3 regions of the uncultured Virgibacillus sp. genome follow, and region 1 is predicted to be linked to each of the others. Evidence: riboswitches for the same ligand, from Rfam matches in the RefSeq annotation. Region 1 holds a riboswitch; each other region holds the start of a gene.
What was found. A riboswitch is a leader RNA that binds a small molecule or an ion and turns the genes downstream of it on or off. The one in region 1 is predicted to bind S-adenosylmethionine.
Positions count from the first base shown of each region.

Region 2: linked by a shared signal. The riboswitch ahead of Q1A47_RS12115 (methionine ABC transporter ATP-binding protein) and the one ahead of Q1A47_RS15875 (5-methyltetrahydropteroyltriglutamate--homocysteine S-methyltransferase) in region 1 are both predicted to bind S-adenosylmethionine.
Region 3: linked by a shared signal. The riboswitch ahead of Q1A47_RS06420 (YezD family protein) and the one ahead of Q1A47_RS15875 (5-methyltetrahydropteroyltriglutamate--homocysteine S-methyltransferase) in region 1 are both predicted to bind S-adenosylmethionine.

Region 1 covers NZ_CANMAB010000086.1:5,812-11,534, forward strand. Annotated here, with positions in the region: gene Q1A47_RS15870 (XRE family transcriptional regulator) at 1-200, opposite strand, end outside; gene Q1A47_RS15875 (5-methyltetrahydropteroyltriglutamate--homocysteine S-methyltransferase) at 539-1,651, opposite strand; SAM riboswitch class I at 2,021-2,125, opposite strand; gene Q1A47_RS15880 (Na+/H+ antiporter NhaC family protein) at 2,416-3,828, shown strand; gene Q1A47_RS15885 (hypothetical protein) at 4,015-4,152, shown strand; gene Q1A47_RS15890 (alpha-glucosidase) at 4,135-5,723, opposite strand, start outside.
Region 2 covers NZ_CANMAB010000052.1:1,500-7,222, forward strand. Annotated here, with positions in the region: gene Q1A47_RS12095 (anti-sigma factor) at 1-473, shown strand, start outside; gene Q1A47_RS12100 (hypothetical protein) at 461-790, shown strand; gene Q1A47_RS12105 (ABC transporter substrate-binding protein) at 913-1,878, opposite strand; gene Q1A47_RS12110 (NAD(P)/FAD-dependent oxidoreductase) at 1,895-2,950, opposite strand; SAM riboswitch class I at 3,140-3,246, shown strand; SAM riboswitch class I at 3,328-3,431, shown strand; gene Q1A47_RS12115 (methionine ABC transporter ATP-binding protein) at 3,504-4,535, shown strand; gene Q1A47_RS12120 (methionine ABC transporter permease) at 4,525-5,175, shown strand; gene Q1A47_RS12125 (MetQ/NlpA family ABC transporter substrate-binding protein) at 5,262-5,723, shown strand, end outside.
Region 3 covers NZ_CANMAB010000019.1:14,209-19,931, forward strand. Annotated here, with positions in the region: gene metE (5-methyltetrahydropteroyltriglutamate--homocysteine S-methyltransferase) at 1-363, opposite strand, end outside; gene Q1A47_RS06415 (bifunctional homocysteine S-methyltransferase/methylenetetrahydrofolate reductase) at 393-2,243, opposite strand; gene Q1A47_RS06420 (YezD family protein) at 2,470-2,631, opposite strand; SAM riboswitch class I at 2,726-2,842, opposite strand; gene Q1A47_RS06425 (glycoside hydrolase family 13 protein) at 2,916-4,688, opposite strand; gene Q1A47_RS06430 (extracellular solute-binding protein) at 5,048-5,723, shown strand, end outside.

The DNA of each region.
Region 1 (5,723 bases):
AAAATCCAGGTTAGTGGTACTTCTAATTCTTCACTAATTTTGGATAAAGTGGCAATTGCTGAAGCTGTCTGTCCATTTTCAATTTTAGATAAAAGGCTTTTGGAGATTCCACATGCTTCCGCTACCTGCTGTTGTGTTTTTTTCATACGCAAGCGCATTTGCTTAATTTTCTTACCTATATTATTAAGATTTATTGCAATTCTCTCCTTCCGCTAGTGGTCACACGTTCTATAAACTTCTTTAATGATAGAATAGAACGAAACTATCGTCAATCCGAACATACAGATAATCACTGCCTATAGATTTAATCACATACAAGCAGAGTGTGCTGTTTTTTTAGCTAGTTCTGTTTACTTTGCTAATATTAACGGGTCAAAGCACCCTTCCTTTCGTTAGGTAACATCACCATTTAAAAAAATGAATGATAAAGCACCCAACTACATTCCGAATATACTGATATGCTCGAAAGGTAATTCGGAGTTACTTTATCTTCATTCATTCAAAATGGTTTAATATAAGCGGCTACTAATATGCTTTCTTACTTCCACACATCCTTAGCGATATCTACTACATGTCTAACCTTATTCCATTGCTCTTCTTCTGTTATCAGATTACCTTCTTCTGTAGAAGCGAAACCGCATTGCGGACTAAGACAGAGCTGTTCATACGGAAGGTAGTTAGCAGCTTCAGCAATACGTTTCTTAATAACATCTTTATCTTCCAGCTCTGGGAACTTAGAAGTAACTAATCCTAAGACTACACAAAGATCATCTCTGTTCACATAGGATAAAGGCTCGAAACCTCCAGATCGCTCGTCATCAAATTCAAGGAAAAGCCCGTCCACATTCAACCCAGCGAAAATGGTTTCAGAAACAGCATCATAAGAACCTGTACTGAAATAATGGGAACGATAATTGCCTCGACAAATATGCATGGTGATAAGTAAATCTTTAGGCCTTTCAGCAATCGATTCATTAATCACACGTTTGCAAATATCCCTTAGTTTTTCTGGATTCATGCCCTTTGCTTGCAGTGAGGAAATCCCTTCTTCTGATAGAAAGGATGCCCATGATGTGTCATCTAACTGAAGGTAACGACAACCTGCATCATAAAATGCCTGAATTGCTTGTTGATAAGCCATAATCACATCTGGAACAAGGTCTTCGATTGTTTGATAAATATCTGTATCAAATCCAGCACGAACGAGTAACATGTTCGGACTTGGGATCGTCTGTTTGGCAACATGACGGTTCCCTACCACTTCATTCAGAAACTTAAAATCTGCGAGAAATGGATGCTCTTTATTAAACTCCACCTTTCCAGTAACATGAATGGAATGCTTTTTTGTCTCAATTCCAGCAAATTTCAAGCCATTATTTGGCTCAAATCCCTCAACACCACTTAAATTCTCTAAAAAGTCGAAATGCCACCAAGAACGCCGAAGTTCTCCATCGGTTATAGCCATTAGCCCAGCTGCCTTTTGTTTCTCTACTAGCTTAATAATTTCTGCATCTTCAATTGCTCTTCGTTGTTTTTCACTAATTTCTCCTTTAGCATATTGAGATCTCGCGTGCTTGATACGATCTGTTCTTAGAAAGCTACCTACATGATCTCCTTTGAAAGGTGCTATTCGTTCTACTGCTGTTGTCAATGTATCCACTCCTTTATAGTTATAAAAAGGCTGAGACAAAAGAATGAAGAAACAATTAAAAACGAACAATGATTGGTTGAAAATTAATTATCGTTCGTATTGATCAGAATCATTCATTTAGCACCTGAAATAAGCGAGACTCCGGCCGTAACACCACGAGTCCGAAGATCCACTAGAAAAAGCGTTTTCCTTACCAAGTTAGCTGAGACCGTTCCCGCGGAAAGCGAGTATATTTCACGATGCTGGAATGATACTCCTATTGATAACATGATTATTCGTATTTTGAGTAAATAAGTGTGTTTTGCCTCAGCCTCGTTAAAAAGAACCCTTCTGCTAAGAAGGGCTCTTTTGTATACATACATCGTCACCTTCTCATCTTTCAAGTTTATAAAACTTGCTAGAAGTAGCACCTTATTTATAAAACAGGTTGCTGAGGTGTCTTCAGGCTAGTCCCTCGACCTCTCTAGATAAGAATATTATGTAATTATTTAAATAATTAAAACTATCATAGCAATTCTATTAAAAAATAGCAAAAGATTCCTCACACTATTTAATAACTGCTGTCCATTTCACCCTTTCTAATAGCTTTATTGACATCTAATAATCAACAGATTCACCTATTATGAGGAAGCATGTAGTGATTATGTCTTTCTGCAAAAGCTACGTATGAAAAATCGACTTTTTACAAATGGTAATTATAGCTTTTATTCATTTTTTCAACCTTATACTAGATATCAAACCATCCATTTAGAGGAGGCTGTACGATGGATCACACCTGGTTCTCCCTCATTCCCTTTACTATTGTTATTGCTTTAGCTATATGGCAAAAAAGACTTCTTCCTGGACTAGTGCTGGGACTCCTTGTAGGTGCTTTTCTGTTAGAATTCAGCGTATTAAACGGAACAAAAGAAGCCGTAAACTATCTCATAACGACATTGGCAGATCCAGGGAATATTAATATTATCGCCTTTTTATATTTATTTGGCGGATTGATTGGTATGATGCAAATTTCTGGAGGAGTTAAAGGATTTTCTGAGTGGGTTGGTGACAAAATTCAATCCGAACGAGGACTTCTAGTTGTCATCTGGTTGACCCTACCTTTTACATTTATGATGCCGATGTTTCGAATAATGATGATTGGACCCGTGGTAAAATCCTTACTTAAAAAGGTGAACATGTCTCACTGGAAAGTAGGGTTCACGATGGATGTATCCACCAGTTCCGTTATCGTATTATTACCAGCTGCCACTGCTTTCGTCGGTTTCATGGTTTCCCTTATTGAAGGGGGAATTCAAAAACATAATCTGGAAGCAGATGCCTATCAAGTATTTTTGTACAGTATTCCATTTAACTTTTTTGCAATTGTAATGCTGATCATTGGACTAATTAGGACATTCTGGTCCAAGCCCAGCAAAAAGCAAACCAACAAAGATCAAAACATGCAACAGACAGATGAACATCACCGCATAGGAATTAAAAAAGAGCTATCCATGGTGAAAGCGCAGCCTTGGAATTTAATTGTTCCTTTGTTTTTATTGCTTGGTCTAACCTTATTTTTATTATGGCAAAACGGCGTAGAAAAAGGAGCTACCGGAATATTTAATGCCTTTGCAAAAGCGGATGCTACCTTTGTTATCTTACTTGCCGTATTTATTACACTCATCATCACGTTTATTTTCTATATGTTAAGGGACCAAAAACTAAGTGAAACCATTTACCACTTTTATGATGGTGGAAACCAACTCATGGAGGCAATTATTCTTCTGGTACTAGTATGGTCCTTATCTTTTGTTGCAGAAGACCTTGGGTTTTCCAAATTTATCGAGGCGACAATTGGCAGTTTTCTTCCTGCATTTACTATTCCAGCTATTGTTTTTTTAGTAGGTTCAGCTGTCAGCTATTTCCTAGGTTCATCCTTTGGAACATGGGGGATATTTATGCCACTGGGGATTGCTCTGGCAACTTCAACAGGAGCTTCATTACCGATGACAGTTGGTGCCGTATTTGCAAGCGGTTCATTTGGAGCAATGACCTCTCCGCTAGGCGACACTACCATTACAACGGCATCTATTCTAGAAGTTCCTCTTGTCGAATATGCACAGTATAAATTAAAAATTGTATCCATAGGCGTAGGTATTGCAGCAGCTTTGTACTTAGTAGTAGCATATTTTATTTAATAGGAAAAGGAAGAGGAGACTGGCCACAACCTATTGTATAGATGGAGGCAAGTCTCCTTCCTGAGAAGAAACGTCAAAGTCTCCTTGATCACCGAGTTGATGAATCGTTTGCTGAATGGTTTAGAGGGTGATGTTACTTACTGAAAGACGTATAAAGTAAAATGGGGGATTTTTGTTCCTCCACTGATGTTAGTACCACAAAGATATGACCTAAATCCCTTTGAACCATTCGGACATTTACTGGCAGTGGCAGTCGATCACTCACTTATTCATATTGTTTTCACTTTATTGCTTGAAGTGGAGATATTACTGCCAATTATATAGGCGATAAACTCTTGCTTCATATGGTTTTAAAACCATATTCTTCAGTTGCTCTTCGTTCTCTACATCGTAATTGCTGATTAACAACTTTGCTGATGAAACTATCAGAGTTTCTGTCACGTTGACATCAGCTTCTTCTTCAAATAAATTCACAAGAATTAACATTTGCTGATCTCCATCCGTTCTGGTATAGCCATACACCTGATCATGATCTGCTAAGACCAGGTTGTAACTTCCATAAATAAATGCAGAATATTGCTTCCTAATGTGTATCAATTGTTTGTAATAATGGTAAATGGATGTTGGATCAGCCAGTTGATCGGAAACATTGATTCTTCTATAATTCGGATTGACCTTCATCCAAGGTTGTCCTGTTGTAAAACCAGCATTTTCCTTGCCATTCCACTGCATAGGCGTTCTCGAATTATCTCTTCCTTTTTCCCAAATGATCTCCATGATTTCTTGATGACTTGTGCCTTTTTCAATTTCTTCAGCATACAGATTTTTCATAGCCACATCGTTATAATCTTCAATCGCTGGAAATTGAACATTTGTCATCCCTATTTCCTGTCCCTGATAAATAAATGGTGTACCCTGCATAAGAAAATATAGCGTAGCTAATCCCTTTGCCGAAACCTTCCAATATTCATCATCATTCCCCCAACTCGAAACGGAACGAGTCTGATCATGGTTTTCGAGGAATAATGCATTCCAGCCGACTCCCTCAAGCCCCTTTTGCCATTTAGTTAATGTTTCTTTTAAGGCATGGATGTCTAATCCACCAGTAATACTTTTCCCCCAAAGATCCAAGTGTTCAAATTGGAAGACCATATTAAATTTACCCTTCTCTTCGCCAACCCAAAGTGCAGCGTCCTCCATCGTGACGCCATTCGCTTCTCCAACAGTCATAATGTCATATTGATCAAAGGTTTCATTTTTTAATTCTTGTAAAAATACATGAATTCCTTCTCGATTCATATGACCTGCAAATGACGGAACATATTTTCTGTTATCTGGATTTGGCATATCTGGGAAACCAGGTACTTTTTTGATATGGGATATCGCATCAACACGAAAACCATCAATACCTTTATCAAGCCACCAATTAACCATGCTATACAACGATTGGCGTACTGCTGGATTTTCCCAATTCAGATCTGGCTGTTTCCGAGAAAAGACATGCAAATAATAACTTTCTGTTCTGTCGTCATACTCCCAAGCAGAACCACCAAATATAGATTCCCAGTTATTTGGCTCGGTTCCATTTTTACCTTCTTGCCAAATATAATAATCACGATAGGGATTATTTTTTGAAGACCTAGATTCTATAAACCACGGATGTTCATCAGATGTATGATTGATTACTAGATCCATAATCAATTTCATTCCCCGCTGATGAACTTCTTCTAATAACTGGTCAAAGTCATTCATTGTACCGAATTCAGACATAATCGCTTGATAGTCACTAATATCATAACCATTGTCATCATTTGGTGATTGATAGACAGGACTAAGCCAAATCACATCAATACCCAATCCCTCTAAATAATCTAATTTGGAAATAACACCTTGAA
Region 2 (5,723 bases), on a different contig from region 1:
TTGAAAAACTGCCAGAAGGAACTGTTTCTGAAATATATGTCTCACTAAATAAACTTACAAACCCAGATGAAATGCCAGACATCGTAGATGGAATGGATGTGGAATGGCGATGGTATGCTATAGATACTGGTTTAGAATCCACAGGTAAAGATCTAGAAGGAAGATATCTGGCGCCAATCGGTTATCCTGCCCAAACAGATCCTGATGCTTGGTCACCGTACAATAATTCAAAATCAAATGAAGCACAATTCTTAGATAGTCTTCATTTACTAGAAAAATATGAAGAGCAAGCGGTAGCCATTTCCCATGCAAAATCATTAGAGCTGAATGATCGGATTAGTTATTTAATGAACCATGGGATTCATGTTTATGCCGGGGTACTTACAGGACCTACAAAAGAGATATTAAAACTACAAGAAAATGAAGCAATTCGAGCGATTCATATAGGGGAGGTGCGATTATGGAATTGGTAAGTTTATTTCATAGAAAAGAAAAAAAGAAACGACTAAAATTAAGAGAAACGAAATTTGGTATCGCGTCTTTTATATGTGCATTGCTTACATTAGCCTATTTAAATATTTTTTTACTAACCTTCGGTGAAGTTGCGGGACTTACGAATATCTTCTTTGGTGTACTACCCTTTCTTGGTACACTTTTTGGTTTAATTAGTTTAACAAGAATAAATTTTAAAAAAACCTTTACCTTGTTAGCATTCAGTATTTATGTATTTACCGCATTTTGTATTGTTATCGTCGGTTTCTTTGAGCTAAGCATTTATCCAAAGCCATGAGGAAAGTAAATACGTTTTTCACATGGAAAACAGAGAAATACTAGAAATCTTGGAGTAGTCCATCTTTATATTAAACAAACTACTTGCTGGTAAGTGACCAACAAGTAGTTTGTTTTACTTGATTACTGATTTTCTTTACGTTCGATAATCATCTCAACGAATAAATCAATTTGTTTCTTTACTGCAATTGGGTCGTAACGATAAAAAATATCAAAGTCATTATAGAAGATTTGATCTTGTTTATGAGCTTGTAAATTTTTCCAAACAGCAGAATCTTTCAAGTCTTGTAAAGCTGTCCCTTCATTTTCAGGGTCATACGTGGTTAAGAACATATAATTAGCTGCATAGTCAGGGAGTACCTCTAGAGAAAGCTGTTTCGTACTTTCTCCTTCACTGTTCTTCTCTGGCATCTTTAATTTGAGCGCATTATACAAGGCTTGTCCACCTCTACCTGAATTATCACCAAAGGTCCACAATTCCCCTTTGTTTGTAAGCTCATAAATGCCAAATGTTTCATCCGGCTCGATAACACCCTCTAATTTTTTACGACCTTCCTCTCCTTTTTTATGAAAGTCAGTGAGGAATGCTTCTGCTTGATCCGGCTTACCTGTGATGTCACCGAATAGCTTAACGGTTTCTTCTACATCAGATGTAGTACCGTATGGGATATGAATGGTTGGAGCGATCTTAGATAATGCCTCGTAATTATCATCATACATAACGACGATTAGATCCGGTTTTAGCGATAATACTTTTTCTTCATTGAGTGGATAGCCAACATCTGTTGCATCCTTTAATAAATCTGATATAAATGGATTATCAAATGCTGTTGGTTCAGCACCTACTACGTTTGCACCTACGGACAGTAGTTCGCCCCCGTAGTAGTCGGTGACAATTCGTTTTGGTTTAACTGGTATATCGACATTCCCTTTAGCGGTTTCAAAACTACGCATTTCTTCTTGTTTATTATTATCTTCATTGCTATCTTGATTTTCTGATTCTTCTTCTGAGCTATTATTACCACCACATGCTGATAAGAAGACAGCAAGAATAACTAGAAAAACTGGTAAGCGCAATTTTTTAATCATTTTCAATCTCCTTAGCTTATGATTTTTGATATAGATGCCTTAATAGCGCTTTATTTCTTGAATTAAATTTATCGTTATGTGAAGATACCCTTGCTTTTGCTGTTGCATCAGGTTCTAATAATAGTTTTGCTTGATTAACGGCATTCGCTGCATCTACAAATGCTCCAGCAATTAAGTGTACCTTCCCATCAAACGATAAGATATCACCAGCTGCATAAAGACCTTCAATGGAAGTAGCTGATTTCGAGGTTCCTTTTACAAAGAAATCCCTTTCTATTTCAATATTTAAAGGGCTTTCTTTAATAAACGTTAATTCTCGTTCATAGCCATAGCTAATGATAAGCGCATCTGTTTTCACTTCTTCTTCTTGATTTGTCTCGTGGTTTCGTATTTCCACGGCTTCGATTTGATCGCCTTGTGCATTAGCATGCAACTTCTCAATGGTTGAATTAAAATGGATGTTAGCTGTAGAATTCATGATTTGCGAAATATGTGCTTCATGTCCTGTAAATTCATTTTTACGATGCACCATATGTAGCTGCTTAGCTATTGGTTCTAATTCGTTAGCCCAATCAATGGCTGAGTTTCCCCCACCAGATATGATAATGTTTTTATTTTTGAAATGCTCAAGACTTTGTACGGTATAATGCAGATTTGTTACCTCAAATCGATCTGCACCTTCAATATCAATTTTAATTGGATTTAATATACCGCCACCAACTGCAAGAATTACTGTTTTACTTAAATATTGATTACCAGAATGGGAAGTTAATACAAATAGGTTATCTTCATTTTTCTCTATTTTTGTAACTTTTTCGTTGAGAATGACTTCAGGATCGAATGTCAATGCTTGCTCTGCCATTTGATCAATTAAGGTAGCTCCAGTTACAGGAGTTAATCCACCTACATCCCAAATCATTTTCTCTGGATATACGTGTACCTTACCACCAAGCTTTGGTTGATATTCTATAATACGAGTTGATAAATCCCTCATGCCACTATAAAAAGATGCATATAAACCTGCTGGTCCACCACCAACAATAGTTACATCTGTAATATCTAAATGTTGCATATTATAATTACCTCCTTCGCCATTGATGATAATGAGAATCATTATCACTATGACTAATTATACAGAATTTTTTTAGGAAAGCAATAAACGGTTAGAAAAATAAATGACAGGTTTATAAAAAATTTTCAAATAGTAATTGACAGGATGTCGCAAGCGTAGTATTGTATATATCAATTACAAAATATAAACTTCTTATTCAGAGAGGTGGAGGGAATTGGCCCTTTGAAGCCTCGGCAGCGGACTTTACAAAGTACTGTGCCAAATCCAACAAGTCATTTGTGCTTGGAAAATAAGAAGAGAGCGCCAATAGATATGGAAATCTCTTCTTACAAACAAGGAGGGATTTTTTTATTCGGGACAAAATTTTATAGCGTAACTTCTTATCCAGAGAGGTGGAGGGACTGGCCCTTTGAAACCTCGGCAACAGACTCTATGAAGTACTGTGCCAAATCCAGCAAGCTAAGAGCTTGAAAGATAAGAAGAGGATAGTATATGGATGCCTCTTCTTAACTGAAGAGGCATTTTTAGTATAGACATAAAGGAGTGATACATCATGATTACATTTGAACGTGTAAGTAAAATTTATAATGGAAAGCAACAACAAATAAAGGCATTAGACGATGTGAATTTGCACATTGAAAAAGGTGAAATATTTGGTGTTATCGGTTTTAGTGGTGCTGGGAAAAGTTCCCTTATTCGTTGTGTGAACCTATTAGAACGTCCCTCTTCGGGAAAAGTAACGGTTAATAATCAAGATTTGCTAAGCCTTTCTCCAAAGGATCTACGTGAAGCTAAACGAAGCATCGGGATGATTTTTCAGCATTTTAATTTATTAAATGCTAAAACAGTATTCGCAAATGTAGCGATGCCGTTATTACTTGCTAATGTACCAAAAGATGAAGTGAAGCGTCGGGTTATAGAACTACTAGAGTTTGTTGGATTAAAAGATAAAGCAGATAATTATCCAGATCAACTATCTGGTGGACAAAAGCAGCGTGTAGGAATTGCTCGTGCCCTTGCTACGAAGCCAAAGGTATTATTATGTGACGAAGCAACTTCAGCACTAGATCCAGAAACTACGAAATCAATTTTACAGCTGCTAAAGAAGATAAATGAAGAATATAACCTAACCATTTTGATTATTACGCATGAAATGGGGGTTATTCGCGAGATTTGCGATAAGGTAGCGGTATTGGATGAGGGGAAAGTAGTAGAAGCAGGTTCCGTATTCGAAGTGTTTGCACAGCCAAAGACAGAGATTGCACATAAATTTGTACGGTCTGTGATGCATGATGATATTCCTAGATCCGTATATGAGCTGTTAAAAGTGCGGGATCAACGTCAGAAAATTTATCGAATTGTATTCCTTGGGGCATCGACGGGACGACCGCTATTATCAGAAATTGCTAAGCAATATGCGGTTGATGTAAATGTGTTATTTGGCAGTATTACGGAGCTACAGGGAACACCATTTGGCAATTTAATCGTCAAACTAGATGGTGATGAAAATGAAATAAATCGTGCTATCATGCATATTCACCAACAGAAGGTAACGGTAAAGGAGGTGCTAGCAGATGTTAGTTAATGGTCAACAAATTGTGGAAGCATTATGGGAGACTATTGTAATGGTTGGCGTTTCCTTGCTTTTTTCGTTTGTAATTGGTCTAATCTTAGGGATTTTACTTGTTGTCACAAGAAAAGGTCATTTATGGGAAAATAAAGCAGTTTTTACCGTATTAAATGCCATTATAAATGTGTTCCGATCTATTCCGTTTATTATCTTAATGGTTGCTGTCATACCATTTACTCGTTTGGTAGTTGGAACTTCAATTGGAACTGCGGCAGCTATTGTTCCAATGATTTTATATGCTGGCCCATATATTGCTCGATTAATAGAAAATTCACTACTAGAGGTTGATCCAGGTGTGATGGAGGCAGCACAGGCTATGGGTGCAACACCTAAACAGATAATTATGCGCTTCCTTATTCCAGAAGCGCTTAGCTCCTTGTTATTGGGTATTACGATTGCCACCATTGGACTCGTAGGTGCATCTGCCATGGCAGGTGCAGTAGGGGGTGGAGGCCTTGGCGACTTAGCTATTACTTACGGATATCAACGCTTTGATACATTGGTTATGATTATCACCGTAGGGATTCTCGTTATTATGGTTCAAGGCTTACAATCTACAGGCAATTTCATTTCTAAAAAAATTAGACGTCGGTAATGACTATTAATTTGAACGCTTTTTTCTAGCTATTTTTTAAAGCATTTATCGTTAAGTAACGTATTTAAAAATAAGGAGAGAACAGCATGAAAAGAATAACCATCCGTTTTTTATTGATTATATTGACAAGCATTATCACAGCATGTTCGAGTAGTGATGCAGCTACAACAGTGAAAGTCGGGATTAGTGGATCAGATACAGCCATTTGGGATTACGTGGCAGAAAAAGCAAAAAAAGAAGGGATAGATGTCGAAATCGTTCGTTTTTCTGACTATGTTCAGCCCAACTTAGCATTAGCTGAGGGGGAAATCGATGCAAATGCTTTTCAGACGGTATCTTATTTTGATGCTTTTATTGAAGAACATCATTTAGATTTAACCCCAATTGCAACAACAGTTATTGCTCCAATGGGCTTATATTCTGAAAAGCATGATCGTCCAGAAGATATTCCAGAAGGTGGAACCATTGCCTTAGCAAAAGAGGCAACAAATATGGGGAGAGGTCTATTGTTGTTACAGGACGCAGGGTTGATAACGTTAGAAGAAGGA
Region 3 (5,723 bases), on a different contig from region 1:
ATAGTTCGTATTAAACCACTTGGTGATTTCTGAAGCAACAGCATCTTTAGTTCCACGGGCAATAGCAAAATAGGTTTCTAAATCAACCTTTCCACCATTGTAAGAAAAACGTTCTGGAATAACACCGAACATTGCTGATGTGTCAAGCACATGATCATAGAAAGAGAAGTCACCAACTGGTATTAGATCAATGCCAAGCTCCTGTTGCTTTTTCAAATTTTTTAACCTGATTTTATCTGTTTCTTTAATTAATTGTTCTTTTGTAATTTCTTCCTTCCAAAAGCTTTCCAGCGCTCGTTTCCATTCTCTTTTTTCTCCAATTCTTGGGTAACCTAAGTTAGAGCTAATTGCAGTAAATGTCATTCTTTTTCCTCCTGTAATTTGTATTTTGGTTATATTCGTTTCATCATTGATGAATGGTTTATCTCTAAAGATTTATGGATATAGTTTACTAATTGTATACTGATGTCATAACGCATAAATGGGGTTACTAAATAGATGCCTTGGAAATGTGTTAGCGCAGTATCAAGCAATTCCTTTGCAATCTCAATTCCTTGCTTGATGGACTGTTGCTTATCTACTGCTACGTTTTTCATTCGTTGCCGAATAATTTCTGGCATTTTAATTCCTGGTACTTCATTGTGCAGGAATTCTGCATTTTTGGTTGATGTCAATGGCATAATGCCTACATATATTGGCTTATCTATATGATGTGTTTCTTCGGCAAGCTCGATAATTTTTTCTTTACTGTATATTGGTTGTGTTAGAAAGTAATCAGCACCTCGATCTATTTTTCTTTCCATTCTCTTAACAGCTTTATCTAGTCTTGCAACATTGGGATTAAAGGCCGCACCAACTTGAAACTTAGTAGGTTGTCTAAGTGATTTACCAGAGAATGACAAACCTTGATTAAATTGTTTTATGAGTTTAATTAAGTCAAGTGATGTTAGGTCGAAAACCGATGTTGCCCCAGGGAAATCTCCTATTTTAGTAGGGTCTCCAGTAATGGCTAGGATTTCATTGATCTCAAGTGCATGTAATCCCATTAGATGTGATTGCAATCCGATTAAATTGCGATCTCTACAAGTTAAATGCACGAGTGGTTTGATACCGATTTCCTGTTTGATTTTTGCAGCGATTGCTATATTGCTGATTCTAGGTGTTGCCAATGAATTGTCAGCAAGTGTAATTGCATCAATACCTGCTTTATCTAAAGCTCTAATCCCTTCCAAATACTCCTCCGTATCTAAGTGTTTCGGTGCGTCGAATTCAACGATAATAGAATGTCTTTGCTTTACCATATCTATTAAGCGGGGCTCTTTATCTATTGGACTATTACGAATTTCAATCGGTTCTGCTTTAGGAATTACTTCTTTTTCCTGTAACGGCTCTAAATCTTTAACGCCCTCTGCAATTGCTTGAATATGGGCGGGAGTTGTTCCACAACATCCTCCAAGAAGCCTTACCCCTTCATTACGAAAATCTTTGGCACAGCTTTTAAAATAATCTGGCTCATTTTCATAGATAAGTTTTCCGTCACGATATGCAGGAAGACTAGCATTTGGATAAGCTGCAAGAAATGACCTTTCTAGTAAAGGGACCTCCTTTAAAGAATCAAGCATATGAAATGGACCTAAGCGGCAATTAATTCCGACAATATCTGCTCCTGTGTTTTGTAACCGTTGTAATGCCTCTGGTAAAGGGATGCCGTTTTGTAGTATACCTGCCTCATGCATGGATACATTCGCTATAATTGGTAGCGCTGTCTCTTCTCTAGCTATTTCAAGTACAGTTGTCAACTCTTCTAGATCGTAGTAGGTTTCTAAGATTAGACCGTCTACCCCCTCCAATAGTAAACAATATAACTGTTCTCTAAAGCTTCTCTTAATTTCATCATTCGTGGCTTGAAGTGTTTGTGTACCATGTATACCACCAATCGTTCCAAGCACAAATACATCCTCACTAGCCGTTTGCTTTGCTATTTTTATAGCGGCTGTATTGATTTTTTTTACTTGATCCTCTAATCCATATCTGGCGAGCTTAATATAATTGGCACCATACGTATTTGTTTGAATTAAATCAGCACCAGCATGAATATATGCTTGGTGAATTTGTGCAATTTGTTCTTCTAATGTAAGATTTAATTCTTCAAAGCAGTGATCCACTCCATAGGAATAAAGTAAAGACCCCATTGCACCATCACCAATAAGGATTCTTCTATCTAATTCAGTTAATAAATCCATCTCTCATCACACTCCTTTCCAATTTTTATTTAAAAAAAGACACCCTACTAATACGAAGAATATATTCTTCTTCAAGTGGGTGCCTTTAGTCGTCTAATCAGCATAAGCGAAAGTTATTTAAGTAGCTTTACTTCGACTTTGCAAATATGGCCATTGGTGTTCCAATAAGCGCAACATACGAACAAAGTGGAGTAATAATGAAAGAAGTGAAAGAATTATTTTCCTATCACTTTCTCTTTACTTTTGGTTTTAATGGATAGCGTTTTTTCTCCGTTGTGTCAATTTGTGTAACCTCTCCTTCATGAACCGTAATTACTAATGATCCAAACTCGACCCTTTGAATTGCTGAAATAATATCGTTTATTTTCGTATCATCGATCTGTGCCATCTGATCCCTCCTTTTAAATCACCAAAATAGTTAGAGAAAAAAATAAAAACCTCTTTTCAGATTGAAAGAGGTTTGATTGGCTTATACATTACAGTTCCCATCTTTCAAACAACTTTCGTTTGCTGGATTTAGCACCGTATTACTCTTTTTGAATGAGTATGGTTGCCGCAGGATCAATGGACCAGTTTCCTCCCCTGACTCTCGATAGGTAAATTATGAAGTTTTGATTGTACTCATTATCTTAGAAAGTAAATAGACTGTCAAGAGAAAATTTTAAAAAATTATTACATTTCAAAAATACGATAGCTAAGTGGCTGTATTATTAATGGATCGGTTTTAGAATCCAATGCTTTCCTGATCATTCCTTGTTTTGATAGGAACCATTCACTAATAGATTTAGTCTCGTCCATGATAGAATGGATGCTAAGCTTTGTTTTCATTTTTCCTGCGTGTAAAATAAAAACTAGGCACCTATTTATATTCCTTTTTTCATAGCAAATAAGATTTGCTTCATTATCATCATAAATAAATCTGAAATTACCATAATTGCCAAAAAGGGGATCTGTTTTTCGCAATGTGATGAGTGTTTGAATGAATTGAAATAGTTCAAGATTTTGCCTGTTGGTGTTCCATTCCATACATGAGCGACATCCAGGATCTTCACCACCTTGCATGCCAATTTCATCACCGTAATAAATGCAGGGTGTTCCCGCAAATGATAGTTGAAATAAATACATTAATTTTACTTTTTCTACATTACCATTTGCTAATGTTAACACGCGAGGCGTGTCATGACTATCCAAGAGATTAAAGGCTACTTCATTAATATTTCGTGGGTACATATGCAGTAATGTTGAAATTGACGCTGTAAAGTCAGATGCTTTTATTTCATTTTTGCCAAAAAAATCAATGACACTGTTTGTAAATGGATAATTCATAACTGCATCAAATTGGTCTCCATGTAGCCAAGGCATTGAATCATGCCAAATCTCACCTAAAATATAGGCATCTGGTTTGGCCTCTTTAACTGTACGACGGAAGTCTCTCCAGAAAGAATGGTCAATTTCATTAGCAACGTCTAAGCGCCAGCCATCAATGTCGAATTCCTTTATCCAATAACGAGCCACTTGTAATAAATAATTTCGTACTGCAGCGTTTTCTGTATTTAATTTGGGCATTGTCGATACAAAAGCAAACGTATCGTAATTTGGTACTGGTTCCGTACGGATAGGAAAATCTTTTATATGAAACCAATCCGTATAACTTGATTGCTCCTGTTTTTCTAGTACATCCTGGAACGGAGGAAAGTAAAATCCACTATGATTAAAGACAGCATCGAGCATTATTTTTATGCCCCGCTGATGACATTTTTTAACCAATTCACGAAACAGCTTCTTGTCTCCAAATTGTGGATCAATTTCCATGTAATCTATCGTATCGTACTTATGATTTGAGTGCGCTTTAAAAATCGGTGTCAAGTATATTCCATTAATTCCTAATGCTTCTAAATAGTCAAGGTGGTTAATTATTCCTTGGAAATCTCCTCCAAAAAAATTAGTGGGGCTAGGGCAGGTTGAATTCCAAGGTAAACTTCCCTTAGGATTTAATTTCTCATTATCATTTGCAAAACGTTCAGGGAATATCTGGTACCATATTGTTTTCTTAACCCAGTCAGGTGGGTTGAAAACATCTGTTTTGTTCAAGTATGGAAAACAAAAATAATGAGCTATGTCTTTAGGAGGATGTGTAAAAAATCCTCCCTCACTGTAAATATAGGATTCTTCATCGTCAGAACAAATGAAAGCATAACGCATTCTTCGGAATGTAGGTTTTACTTGTGTAAACCAAAAATCATGGAAATGAGTAGAGCCTGATTTTTCCATCGGTTTTATGGTTGTCTGCCATTGACCATCTATCCAATCATAAGGATCACCATGGATAAGATCAATGGATTGTATATCACTCTTTTTTGTTTGCAAGAAAATATGTAATGTATCACAGTCATATGCATAGGCGAAATTATTTTTTGGTCGGTGATAGATAGCTTCTTTGTGCATTTTTCTCCTCCTTTGTACAATCGTTTGCGCTATTTTAAAAATAAGACGAAAATTTAAGGAATGTTTATCCCATATATAACTGACGATAAGACCACACTTCAACCAATAAAATGAAAACAATATAGGGAAGCGGGGGATAAACAAAACCCCAACAGGTTGAAGATTCACTTTATCGATTATCTTAACATTATTTATTTAATAATGTAAGCGCTATATTATTAGAAGAGTAAATAATATGAAGTTTCTAAATTTCAGTTGTGTTTTTAAAGAGAATCTGTATAATTAATATACAAAGATTGCGCAAACGTTTTCATTAAAAATGCAATCTTTCAAATTAATAAATTTAGGAGGAGTACAGGGTGAAAAAAAGCTTCATTTATTTATTTGTATTGGTAGTAGTGGCTGGGATTCTAGTCGCTTGTGGACCAGATCAACCAAAGGAAGACTCTAGCAACGATGGGAAAGCCGCAGAGAATGAAATGCCGGAAAAACCAGATTCTCTGAAACTTTGGGTGAATGCAGAGGAAAAACAACAAGAAGCAGTTAAGCAAATTACGAAAAATTATACGGAAGAAACAGGTATTAAAGTAGACATGGTTCCAGTGGATATGTTGGAGCAGGTTGAAAAACTGGACGTGGAAGGACCTGCTGGGAACGGACCTGATATCATTTTTCAACCACATGATAGAATTGGTGATTTAGTACTTAGGGGATTAGTAGAACCAGTCAATTTCGGAAATAAAGAAAGCGATTACACAGATACCGCTTTACAAGCTGTACAGTATGAAGATAACTATTGGGGATATCCTGCCGTCATTGAGACGTATGCAATGTTCTATAATAAATCGTTAGTAGAACAGACACCGGAAACAATGCAAGATATTATGTCAATTGCGGAGAGAGATACAGATACAAGTAGTGATGAATTTGGATTCTTAATGGAAGCAGCTAACTTCTATTTTGTTTATCCTTTCTTTTCTGGAAATGGAGCATATGTTTTTAGGAATGAAGCTGGTAACTATGATATTTCAGATA